3 regions of the Rummeliibacillus sp. JY-2-4R genome follow, and region 3 is predicted to be linked to each of the others. Evidence: riboswitches for the same ligand, from Rfam matches in the RefSeq annotation. Region 3 holds a riboswitch; each other region holds the start of a gene.

Region 1 (4,289 bases), 230 kb from region 3:
ACAAACTTTGTTGATTATTGATGCTCAACAGGATTTAATTGAGGGTAATACTGAAGAACATGGGGTTTTTGAGAAAGAGAAAATCATTCTTAACATTAACACTGTAATTGATAAAGCAAAAAACGAGAACATTCCTATTGTTTTTATACGAGATTTAGATGTTTCAAAGGGAGAAGGACTTGGGTTTCAAATACATAAGGATATTCAAGTTCCATCTGCTGCTACCATATTTGATAAAGCTGCTACAAATTCTTTTTATGAAACTCCATTACTAGAACATTTAAATAAAAATAGTGTTAAGCATCTGGTGATTATGGGATGTAAAACAGAGCATTGTATTGATACAGCTGTTCGAACGGCAACAGTCAATAATTTTGATGTTACATTAGTTGGAGATGGTCATTCGACTTCTGATTCAAAAAATTTATCTGCAAGTCAAATTATTCTTCACCATAACGAAATTCTTCATGGCCATTATAATGTTGATAATTTTTCAATCGTTAGAAATACGAATGAGGATTTGTTTACACCTATTCACAACGAATTTCGATAATCAGAGAATTGTATCTCGTTTTAATAAATCAGTAAATCCCAATTTCTAGTTAAGAAATTGGGATTTTTTATACTGCAATACCCTATACTTTATCAAACTATGTTTTCTCGCTTTACAATCAACTTTATAAACTACTTTTAATTAACAATTTGCTAAAAATTAAATCTCCATCCCTACTTCTTCAAAAGAAGCCATATTTCTCATCATACTACATGAGGCTTCGATGATTGGGAAGGCTAGGGCAGCTCCAGATCCTTCGCCTAGGCACATATCCATTTTGAGCATTGGTTCTTTGCCTAGTAGTTCACTTGCTTTTTTACCGCCTGGTTCGTCTGTGGCATGGGATGTGATTAGATAGTCTTTTACTTTTGGTTCGATAGTTGTTGCGATTAGGCTTGAGACTGTGGAGATTAGACCATCAACAATTACTGGAACGCGGTTTGCTGCAGCTGCTAGCATGACACCTGCCATTCCAGCAATTTCTAGGCCCCCTACTTTCGCTAGGACATCTATGCCGTCATGTGGATTTGGTTGGTTTATTTCAATGGCTTTTCTTATTACTTCTATTTTATGTGCTAATCCGCCTTGACCAAGTCCGGCTCCTTTACCGGTAATTCCTTCTGGGTCAATTTGAGCTAATACAGATAGAATAGCTGTACTTGGCGTGGTATTACCAATACCCATTTCTCCAGTGGCTAGCAAATTGGTACCATTTTGAATTTCTGCAGTTGCAATTTCTATGCCTACCTCTAAAGCTTTGATTGCTTCTTCTCTTGTCATGGCAGGTCCTTGGGCAATATTCCCTGCTCCTTTTTTAATTTTTCGGTTGATGACACCTGCATCATTTGTGATTTCTTCCTTAACGCCGATATCAACTGTTACGATTTTTGCATTAGAAATTTTTGCGATAGCTCCTACTCCAGTGATTCCTTTTGCAATATTAAGAGTTTGAGCAAATGTTACTTCTTGCGGATTACTTGTAACGCCTTCTACATAAACACCGTGATCCGCTGCCATAACAATGACAGCTTTTTGATCAATTTTAGGGAATATTTCTCTAGTAATCCCTGAAAGTTGAACTGCAATTTCTTCTAATTTCCCTAGACTTGTCGGTGGTTTGATGAGGCTATCCACTCTTTGTCTTGCTTTTAACATCATCTCTTTGTCTAAGTCTTCAATTTTTTCAATAGTTTCTTGTAATAAGCTCATTTTCATCTCTCCCGAATAAAAATTAAAAGCCTGCAGTTTATTTGCATCACAAATAAACCGCAGACTTTTCCATCATCTGTTCATTTCAAGTTATAAGGCAGGTCTCCTGGCTCGGGGTCATGATTTCATCGGGCCTTCCCAGAATTTAATCCAGTGGCATTTCCGACAAACGATTCCCCTACAGTGGCGGGTCCGCTGAAGATTTTACTTCATTCCCTATTCTCCCTAAAAATTCGGGCACCTTATACTTTTATTGAATTTTCAATTAATAATGATACTAGAGTAGTAGTGTGAATGCAATACTATTACATTTTAAAATTTAATTTGTTTTAATCGAGAATCTTCTATATATAAAAGTTGTCCTGTTTTAACATCTACAGAATAGAATTGTGGTCCTTTATCCCAATTAAAGCTTTTTAAAGTTTTAATTCGTTTACCATTAAAATCATAAAGAGCATAAACACTCGCCTCATTATCACCATAAGTAATAGCAATTAAGCGTTTTCTCTGAAGGTCTACGTCTAATACATTGCCTTGGACTGTTTTTGCAAGTTTTGTAATCGTTAATTTTGTAAAATCTAAGAAATAGTTGCTATTATCGCTATATGATCTGATTATCATACCATTATTGGATACTGAATAATTTCCTTCACCACAACCAGTATTACCATATAATTTTTCTTTGGAAGTAATTGATTTTAAACTTTTCCCATTCAAATCCATACGATATAACTTACCGCTTTTTACAAAATAAATTGATTTCTTATTAACCCAAAAGTCGTCTACACCTTTTTGAAGGGTTTGTTTACTTTTTCCACTTAAAGAAGACTTAACAATTGTAAAATTCCCCATCGCTTCGTTGACTATTTTTGCATAGTACATAGAATTGCCGGTTATGACAAATGCATTTTTAGCATCTGAGGAAACTTTATCTGTTACAACCTTACTAACTTTTCCATTGCTTGCACGTTTATAGATTTCAAGAATAGTAGCTCCACCGCCACCACAACTACCAGCATAGATACTATCAAATACAAATTTAGTAAAATATACATCTTTTCCAACTGCTTGTACATCACGAATTGGTTTTACATTTGCTGAATATGGATCATATTGCGAGGTATCTGCTAATTTACCATTTACTAAAAAGAAATTTACATCATTTAATTTAATCGGTGGCTTTTTTGCATCTACTAAAGTATAAACTTTTTCCTTCAATACAGCAGAAGACTTTCCATTTGGAACGGCTTTATAAATCCCAGGAGAATTTTTGGCTGTCCCTGCAACGGGATAATACATTTCTTTCGTCGCTGCAAATGTATTGGTTGGAAGTAGCGTACTCACTAATAGGACGCTCAGTAAAACGAAAAATTTCATCAATTTCAACCTTTTTCCCTCCATATTTTATTTCTACGTTCATTTTATCTAGTTGTTTAATAGAATCTTCAGTTATTTAGATTTACAAAACATGAATGTAGAAATAAGCTTAATTATCTTGCTAAAAAGCTGCCCACTCCTTTCTAACAGTATTCTTACATAATATAATAATATGACAGGAGAGTATATACTATATACCTATTTTATTCTATTTATAGGAATATAATCAGACCCTTTATAACGTTTCATTGCATAACAAATAAACTACAGACTAAAAAAAGTCCCTAGCCTAAGGTAATTTCTATGCTTGAATTGATTAAACATATGCAGAACAGATTACCCCAAGACAACCATCCGCTGCATTAAAATCGACATAATATCTGTCAATAAGCATTGAGTGTTGATTGAATTGTTCTGTTACTAATTTTTTGACTACTTGATAATCTTTCATCACTTCTTTATATCTGATAGAATTTTGCGCTTTAGTATAGTGCGGTTCTTCTTGAAATAAAATCCTATCCAAAAATATTCTACGTGATTCAATCTTTTTTGGTTGCGGTTTAACAAATTCATATACAAAAATCATAAAGTGTTTCATTTCGGATCTGGTTCTCTTTACATAATCTAGCGTGGCAATAACTTTTCTATCAATCTCTTCTTGATTTACATTTTCTCTATACCATTTTTCCACTTGAACTTCTATGTTTTGCATTGTTATTCCTCCTTATCATCCCTTTGATATTCTTACTATACATAGGGATAATAAAAAGTGTTACGCAGGTAAAAATAAAGCATGCTTCTCAATACATCTCTTCATTAAACAACTCTTTTTGAAAACTATTTGTCAGCTTTAAACACAATTGTAAAATCTGAACCTAACTCCGTTTTTACTTTTTCAGTAAGATTTAGTCCCATTTTATTATGCTTATCTTTTGGCATTTTCTTATATTGTAGTGTCCATTGGAATAATTCTTCTTGAAGTTCATCTGATAGTGGGAAGTCATCAATATCTAGATTCCAGCCACAATTATTGCACCAAATTGGATCTGCACAATAATCAGCTTCTAGTTTAAGTGAATTCGTGTATTCACATTGACAAACATCTTTTAATATCAAAATAAGTACCCCTTCTTTCATTCATTTCACATGA
Region 2 (4,289 bases), 1.6 Mb from region 3:
AAAAATCAGAGGAAGAACGTTTTGAATTCTTCCGTGAACACGGTCTAAAACACGAATTCGGCAAACTTCAAAAAGATTTAAGAGACTTCCGTGTAGATTTCGATGTATGGTTCTCTGAAACTTCTTTATATAAAGATGGTAAAGTTCAAACTGCACTTCAAAAACTAAAAGACAATGGTCATGTTTTTGAACAAGACGGTGCTACTTGGTTCCGTTCAACTACGTTTGGTGACGATAAAGATCGTGTATTAGTTAAATCTGATGGTTCATACACATATCTAACACCAGATATCGCATACCATGAAGATAAATTAAATCGTGGTTTTGATAAGCTGATCAATATTTGGGGAGCTGACCACCACGGCTATATTCCACGTATGAAGGCAGCGATTGAAGCACTTGGCTACAACCGTGACACATTAGAAGTAGAAGTAATCCAAATGGTAAACCTTCTACGTGACGGCGAAAAAGTGAAAATGTCAAAACGTACAGGAAACGCAGTAACTCTTCGTGAATTAGTAGAAGAAGTAGGCCTAGACGCTGTACGCTATAATTTTGCAATGCGCGCAGGTGACACACACTTAGATTTCGACTTAGATCTAGCAGTAAAACAATCAAACGAAAACCCAGTGTACTATGCTCAATATGCACATGCACGAATTTGCTCTATCTTACGTCAAGCAACAGAAAAAGGCTTCACACCTTCAACTGAACATCTTGACACATTATCATCAGAAAAAGATATAGAAGTATTGAAAAAAGTGGGCGATTTCCCACAAGTTGTAGCAGATGCAGCTCGCGTACGCGCACCACATCGTATCGCAAACTACATCCAAGAACTAGCAGCAACATTCCACAGCTTCTATAACGCAGAAAAAGTACTAGACGCGGAAAACAAAGAACGCTCTGAGGCACGCCTTGCCCTAATCACAGCAGTCCGCACAACAGTAGCAAACGCACTAAAACTAATCGGCGTATCAGCACCGGAATCAATGTAGTGCTGAGGCGGCTCGTTCAGACCCGAAAATCACATAAGCTTTCGAATCGAAAACGTCCTTTCAGTTTTCGACCGAGAAAGCGTTGTGACTCGAGGGTCTAGCCGCCGAAGCCGGAAAAATGTAAGTACTTCAACCGCTCATTAAAGCGTAATAAAAAAGAATGATCTATAAATAAAAAAAGGACATCGCATATTTTAAATAATATGTAATGTCCTTTTTTGCTTCATTTGTATTAAATACATTCTAGTCTTTTTCCTCTTCAGTAAAGGAAAGTTCGCTATCTTTATATGGTATATGTTCTACGAAAACCTCTATTGCATTTCCGTTTGCATCTTTTCCGATTCTTTTATAAACATACTTGTCCTTCGTTACTTCTGTTAACTCAACAATAGATTTGGTTCCTTTGGATTTAGATATGAGGATACGAAAATTACCATCATTCGTTATAAAGAAAAACCCATAATCGCGACTCTGTTTTGTTGTTTTATCAAAGAATTCATATTTTGATGTTTGTGCATCATATTTTGCAAGACCAATAAAACCTGCATTTTCTTTTGTTAAATCATTATGATTTTTATCATAAACAATGGTTCCTTGCCAAGCAGTACTTCCAAGAATCCTTGAAATTCTCTCACCCTTACTTAATGAAGCTTCCTCATTTCCCTTTACTTCTGAACTAACCGGTATTTTTGTTTCATTTGCGGTAATATCCTTTTTGTCAAAAACCTGCCATTGACATGCGGATAAAATCATTACACTTGCAAGAATAACGACCATCAATATTCTTTTCATATTTCACCCTCCATATTTTACTATCAGTACCACTGTTACCGATTTTTAGACTTTTAATACTTTTAAAATATTTACTTTTTAAACTGAGTGGATGGAGGTAAGGGGAGGGGGTCTAAATAATCCTAGTAAGTCTAAGAACAGCTTGAGTAGATCTAATCCATGCTCGAGTGGTTGTAATCCTGCGCGAGTATTTCTAATCCAACCCAAAATACTCTACTCCCAAGACATAAATAACTACTTTCCATTCCACACCTTCCACAAAAACCAAATATTCGGTATAATGAAAAAGTAATTGAATTGATCAATACGGTTCTCAGGGATTATTTTTGTTTCTGAGTAAAAGGGGAAATCGGTGAAAATCCGATGCGGTCCCGCCACTGTAAGTGCAAGCAAATCGTAATGCCACAAAGACATTGCTTTAATTGGCATGAAAGCACAAGTCAGGATACCTGCCGTATTTAAAACCACCGTTACAACTACGAGGATAGATTAGGTGTTTAGAGTCATTTTATATGTCTGTAAACTAATCTCTCGTTTGTACGGGAGATTTTTATTTTTATAGGAGGCTTTACAGTGAAGAAAATATGGCAACTTGGGTTTATGCTTGTAATGGCATTCATTTTATTAGTTGGATGCAATCAATCAAGTACTCAAAAATCAGCAACTGACAAAACAGAAAAAACAACGCAATCTACTGAAAAAACAGCTACATATCCAATGACAGTAAAAGATGCATTAGGAAATGATGTGGTGTTCAAAGAAGCACCGAAAAAGATAGTATCACTGATTCCTAGTAATACTGAAATATTATTTGCCCTTGGTTTAGATGACAAAATCGTTGGTGTAAGTGACAACGATGATTACCCAGCAGCTGCTACGAAAAAGGAAAAAGTAGGCGGTATGGAATTTAACGTTGAAAAAGTTTTAAGCCTAAAACCAGATGTGGTTTTTGCACATGAATCTAGTGCAGAATCAGTAAAAACAGGATTACAACAATTAAGAGATGCAGGGATCAACGTCTTTGTTGTAAAAAATGCAGCAAACTTTGAAGAAACTTACCAAACGATCGAACAAATTGGTCAAATTACAGATCAAACAGAAAAAGCAGACAAAATCGTTGCTGACATGAAAGCAAAAGTAAAAGAAGTACAAGAAAAGACTGCTAAAGTAAAACAACGTACTGCATTTGTTGAAACTTCAGATGAACCTGAAATCTACACAGCGGGTAAAGATACATTTATGGAAGAATTCTTTAAACTAGCAAACATCAAAAATGTAGTAGATGATCAATCAGGTTGGTTTAAAATTGATTCAGAAGAAATCGTAAAACGTAATCCAGATACAATCATTGTTATGTACAATTACGTTCCAAATATCATAGAAAAAGTGAAGAAACGTCAAGGCTTTGATAGTATCACTGCAGTCAAAAATAATGCAGTTGTACAAGTCGATGCCAACTTAACAAGTCGTACAGGTCCTCGTCTTGCTGAAGGGTTAGAGGAAGTAGCGAAAGCTGTTTATCCAGAGGCATTTAAGTGAGGAAAATCTTCGTAAGATATATCGTGTCCATTGCTATTCTTGTCTTAAGCATTTGGCTTGGTATATCGATTGGTTCTGTAAAGGTTCCGATTAGTACGTTATGGAATATGGGAGCAGATGAAATAGCAACCAATATTTTATGGAAGATACGTATGCCTCGTGTCATATTAGCAGGTCTTGTGGGTGCAGCATTAGCGATTGCTGGTGCTGCCTTCCAAGCATTGCTAAAAAACCCGCTTGCAGATCCATATACGTTAGGAGTGTCATCAGGTGCCTCTGTAGGCGCTGTAATGACGCTCTTTTTCAGTATTTCGACCCCTATTTTAGGTATTTACACATTACCCACTTTCAGCATGATAGGGGCGTTATTATCATTACTTATCGTTATAGGGTTTGCTAAATTGGTCGATCGAACGATGAAAATGGAAACCCTTATTTTAACAGGAATTATCGTAAGCTCATTTTTAAGTTCCATCATATCCTTAATGATTGCTTTAACAGGAGAAGAACTTCGCCAAATTATTTCATGGTTAATGGGAAGTGTCTCCATGAGAGGGTGGCCATATGTGAAGATGATTTGGCCGTTTATTGCAATCGGCACAGTTCTTATTTGGATAAACAGACGTGAACTGAACGCTATTGTTTTTGGTGAGGAACGTGCAAAATATTTAGGAGTAAATGTTAAGAGAAGTAAGATGATGTTATTACTTGGTGGCTCCATGTTAACCGGTTCAGCTGTTGCAGTATCTGGCACGATTGGATTTGTAGGGCTAGTAGTACCACATATGACCAGGTTATTGTATGGTTCAGACCATCGCCATTTATTGCCGCTATCTTTTATAAATGGGGCATCATTACTTATCCTTTGTGATTTAATAGCACGTACAATTATTTCACCTACAGAATTACCGATTGGTGTCATTACAGCATTTTTGGGTGCACCTGTATTTGCTTATATTT
Region 3 (4,289 bases):
GAGAAAAAAAGTAGGTATGGATAACATTTTCAAATAATATGACAAAGGAATTTTAGCTACAACAACTGTTATAAAACTCATTACAAAAAATGTGATTAGTGAAACTAGCTCGTCTTTGACAGATAATGAAAATAATAATAAAAAAATAGCAAATATAATTTTTTCGACTGGATGGATCTTTGCAAGTCGATTGATATAAGCGTATTGATCAATGAGTAGCATGGTTACCTTTGCCTACTTTTCCTTCTGATTTTTTATGTTTTCCACGAGAAAGTCCGATAAAATATCCGATGAATCCAGCACCAATAGCAGCTTGTAAACTGAACAATAAACTTTCAATTTCGCCACTTGGTGGTTCCCAAATACTTGAAAACCATGGTTGATAATTTATATCAATTTTATTAATTGTAGCCTCAGCTTCAGCATCAGCACCACTGAATTCAGCGCCCTTTTGAAAAAGCAAAGGGAAAATCGCTAATATAACAACAATTGCAATTAAGAGAAGATTTTTTTTCATTATTGTTGTGCACCTTTCTTAAATACTTTTAGCGCATTTAATTCTGCTAAGTTGTATTTTTGTAAAAAATTCATAATCACAACAGTCAGAATACCTTCACTCACTGCTAACGGAATTTGTGTAAGAGCGAAGATACTACTAAATTTAGTGAAAGAGGCAATGAAGCCACCCACTTCTGATGGGAAAGCAAGTGCTAATTGGATTGATGTGACAACATACGTACCCAAGTCACCAAGAGAAGCAGCTAAAAATACCGCAAATGAGAATGATAACCCCAATTTGGCCACTCCTTTATATACACCATAAGAAATAAGCGGACCTACGATTGCCATAGAAAATGTATTTGCTCCTAAAGTCGTTAAACCACCATGTGCTAATAACAAAGCTTGAAATAATAGAACAATAAAACCAACAATGCTCATTGCAAATGGACCAAACAGAACAGTACCAAGACCTACACCGGTAGGATGAGAACAGCTACCTGTTACAGATGGTATTTTCAGTGCAGATAAAACGAATGCAAAGGCTCCTGATAAACCTAGCATCATCTTAGTTTCCGGATTTTCAATAATTGTTTTTCGAATTGAACGGAATCCAATGACTAAAAATGGAATAGTTATAGCCCACCAGAAAATGGCCCATTCGACAGGTAAAAATCCTTCCATGATGTGCATGGCAAAAGCAGGTTTTGGCACGATCATGATTGCCGTAAGAAAATAAATAAGTCTCCAATTTAATAATTTTTTTACTATTTTCATGAATTTTTCCCTCTCTATTCGTATTCATTTGTTAGATAATATTTGACGCCACCCCTTTAATACTTTGTAGGACATAAAAAAACACTTCCTCGAACTGAAGAAGTGTAAACGAATAGTAAACCAATACCAAATGTAAAAGCATATCTATTCTCACACCTATCCTCGTAGGCTGAATCGAATCCACACTTTTGGCAGGTCTCCTGGCTTAGAGTCATCATTATGTTCTAACCTTCCCATCGTTGACAGTGGCATCTAAGAACAAAACTCGTCTTTACAGTGGCGGGACCGCGTTTGTATTTCACAAACTTCCCTATTAAGCTAAATAAACTAATTTAGCACCATAAAGTTTATTGAATTGTAAGATTACTCCCCAAGTGTATCATTTTTATATTTTCAATTCTACTAAATTTTTTATAAATAAATTTTTTTACAAAAGATGAACATAGAAAAGTTAAAAGTTTAAATTACTAACAAATTAAGTACATAAAACTCATATAAATTGTTTGATTCAAAAAAATATATTTGAAATTATTAAAAAATGGTATATGATTGTTTTAAGTTTTAAATTTACTAAATTATACAATTTCATAGAATTTTAAAAGTGCCTTTATAAGAATATAAGGGATAATAGGGAAATCGGTTTAAGTCCGATGCAGCCCCCGCTACTGTTACATGGATGAAATGATGCGTACTCACTGGTCGAAGTTAGTGACTGGGAAGAGATCAGAGTAAAGTGAAGTGAAGCCAGGAAACCTGCTTTTAAATGTAATGTATGATACTTTTCGGAGGGAAAGGTAAAGACTAATAAGCAGATTGTTGTTATGTACATATGATAATTTTCTGAATTCTCTAGTTTTTAAACCTTAATTCTTTGAATTAAGGTTTTTTTCTTTCCTTTTCTAAAGAAAATTTTTGAATTGGAGGATTTATATGACAACTTGGAATTTAGCTAGTATGAAAAGTCATTTATTCATTTGTAATGGAAGTTCATGTATGAGAAAAGGTGCTGAAGATATAACAGTGGCAATTCGAGATGAAATTGCACACTTAGGTTTAGATGAACAAATTCATACAACAAGAACGCGTTGTAATGGAAGATGTAAGGATGCTTGTATCGTTATTGCTTATCCGCAAGGAAGCTGGTATAAAGCATCGACTTCTGAAATAGGTCGCGAAATTGTAAGAGATTGTATTACACAACATAACAAGCAAAACACAATCTACCAAATGAAAGATGGGAAAATGATTCTGAACCCAAAAGTTGCCTCCATAACTGGAATTGATAAAAGCAAATAAAGTGAAACTTCAGTCAGTGGAAGGTTTTATCCCCACTGATTGTTAATCCCGGTCTACTGTTTCTAAGATTTCAAGTGTATGCTTCAAATCAATCGACAGTACGAACTCTATTGGTTCAACTAACTTTGTGCAAACGCATCAGTAAGTTTCATTGTATCTCATCAAAAGGGCGTTTACTGGTATTTGACCCTCATATATTTTCTATATAAACCCTTCAACTTGGGGTGAAGGTCTTACTGTCGGTTAATGCGGGATAAATCATATAGGGAGTGATTACACGTGACAAAACAAGGAAAACTATATGTCGTTGGTTTTGGACCTGGGGATTTTAAACATATTACAACAAGAGCCGTTGAAGCCCTTCAAGATAGCGATTTTATTATTGGTTATAAAACGTATGTAGAACTCGTTCAAGATTTAATAAAAAATGAAACAACTGTCATCAGTACTGGAATGACAGAAGAAGTATCCAGGGCGCAAGAAGCCGTTCGCCAAGCGGAAGCTGGTAAAAAAGTAGCTGTAATCTCAAGTGGTGATGCAGGTGTTTATGGAATGGCAGGTTTGGTATATGAGGTTTTAATCGAAAAAGGGTGGTCGGAAGCAAATGGGGTTCCTATAGAGATAATTCCTGGGATTTCTGCTATTAATTCATGTGGTTCATTACTTGGCGCTCCGATAATGCATGATTCTTGTACTATCAGTTTGAGTGATCATTTAACTCCATGGGATCTAATCGCTAAAAGAGTAGAAGCAGCAGCAATGGCCGATTTTGTTATTGCACTGTATAACCCTCGAAGCGGAAGAAGAACACGCCAAATTGTAGAGGCACAACGAATTCTACTTCAGTACAGATCTCCTGAAACACCAGTTGGTCTTGTAAAAAGCGCTTATCGTGATCGTCAACATATTATCATCACAAATCTAGCGGAAATGTTAGATCATGATATTGGTATGTTAACAACAGTTATTATTGGGAATTCTTCAACTTTCCTTTATGACAATAAAATGATTACTCCTCGTGGTTACCAAAGAAAATACACATTGAACACAGAGAAACAATCTTTAAAACCACATCAACGATTAAAAGCAGAAGCAGAACCTTGGGCGATGGATCAAGAAACCGGTGTTCAACGAGCGCAATCTTCTGTTGCAGTTGCTGAAAAAGTAACAAATGTTCAAATGAATGAAGCTGTAAACCCTTCATTACCAAAAATTAGCTCGTATGAAATGGCGATGGAAGCATTAAAACGTGTAACTGGAGAACAACCCAAAACTTCTCAGTACGTACATCAAAACTTTGAAGAAATTTTCGAATTAGCCGTAAGTCCGGGTGTAGCAAATAAAAAATTCACACCTGAACAAATGATGACATTAGCAATGGTAGTTGGAGAAAAAGGAACAATGGAATATACACCAAATCATCAAATCGTATTAAAGATTCCAACTTCAAATCCAGAGAGCATTACGAATAAGCTACAAGGAGTTGGATTCCTACTATCACCAGTTGGAGATGTACTGACATTAAAAGCATGCGATTTCTGTGACGGTGAAAAAACGGGTGGTATTCCTTATGCAGAAGAAATACAAGAAAAATTAGGTGGCGTTCAGTTACCGAAAGAATTAACAATTGGCTTTAATGGATGCGGAATGGCTTGTTATAAAGCGGTAACTGAAGATATTGGCATCATCTATAGAAAAGGGAAATTTGATCTGTTCTT

What was found. A riboswitch is a leader RNA that binds a small molecule or an ion and turns the genes downstream of it on or off. The one in region 3 is predicted to bind cobalamin.
Region 1: it holds a riboswitch for cobalamin, as region 3 does, so the genes downstream of both, cobT (nicotinate-nucleotide--dimethylbenzimidazole phosphoribosyltransferase) here and ACWV26_RS09325 ((2Fe-2S) ferredoxin domain-containing protein) in region 3, are expected to answer to the same signal.
Region 2: it holds a riboswitch for cobalamin, as region 3 does, so the genes downstream of both, ACWV26_RS01825 (ABC transporter substrate-binding protein) here and ACWV26_RS09325 ((2Fe-2S) ferredoxin domain-containing protein) in region 3, are expected to answer to the same signal.

What each region holds. Positions count from the first base shown of each region.
Region 1 covers NZ_CM132623.1:1,702,175-1,706,463, reverse strand. The annotation lists gene ACWV26_RS08270 (cysteine hydrolase family protein) at 1-553, shown strand, start outside; gene cobT (nicotinate-nucleotide--dimethylbenzimidazole phosphoribosyltransferase) at 713-1,762, opposite strand; cobalamin riboswitch at 1,842-2,022, opposite strand; gene ACWV26_RS08260 (hypothetical protein) at 2,075-3,148, opposite strand; gene ACWV26_RS08255 (hypothetical protein) at 3,456-3,851, opposite strand; gene ACWV26_RS08250 (hypothetical protein) at 3,977-4,255, opposite strand.
Region 2 covers NZ_CM132623.1:363,931-368,219, forward strand. The annotation lists gene argS (arginine--tRNA ligase) at 1-998, shown strand, start outside; gene ACWV26_RS01820 (DUF4822 domain-containing protein) at 1,242-1,790, opposite strand; cobalamin riboswitch at 2,081-2,261, shown strand; gene ACWV26_RS01825 (ABC transporter substrate-binding protein) at 2,364-3,329, shown strand; gene ACWV26_RS01830 (FecCD family ABC transporter permease) at 3,335-4,289, shown strand, end outside.
Region 3 covers NZ_CM132623.1:1,927,610-1,931,898, forward strand. The annotation lists gene cbiQ (cobalt ECF transporter T component CbiQ) at 1-222, opposite strand, end outside; gene ACWV26_RS09315 (energy-coupling factor ABC transporter substrate-binding protein) at 209-517, opposite strand; gene ACWV26_RS09320 (energy-coupling factor ABC transporter permease) at 517-1,275, opposite strand; cobalamin riboswitch at 1,449-1,633, opposite strand; cobalamin riboswitch at 1,858-2,050, shown strand; gene ACWV26_RS09325 ((2Fe-2S) ferredoxin domain-containing protein) at 2,206-2,571, shown strand; gene cobJ (precorrin-3B C(17)-methyltransferase) at 2,851-4,289, shown strand, end outside.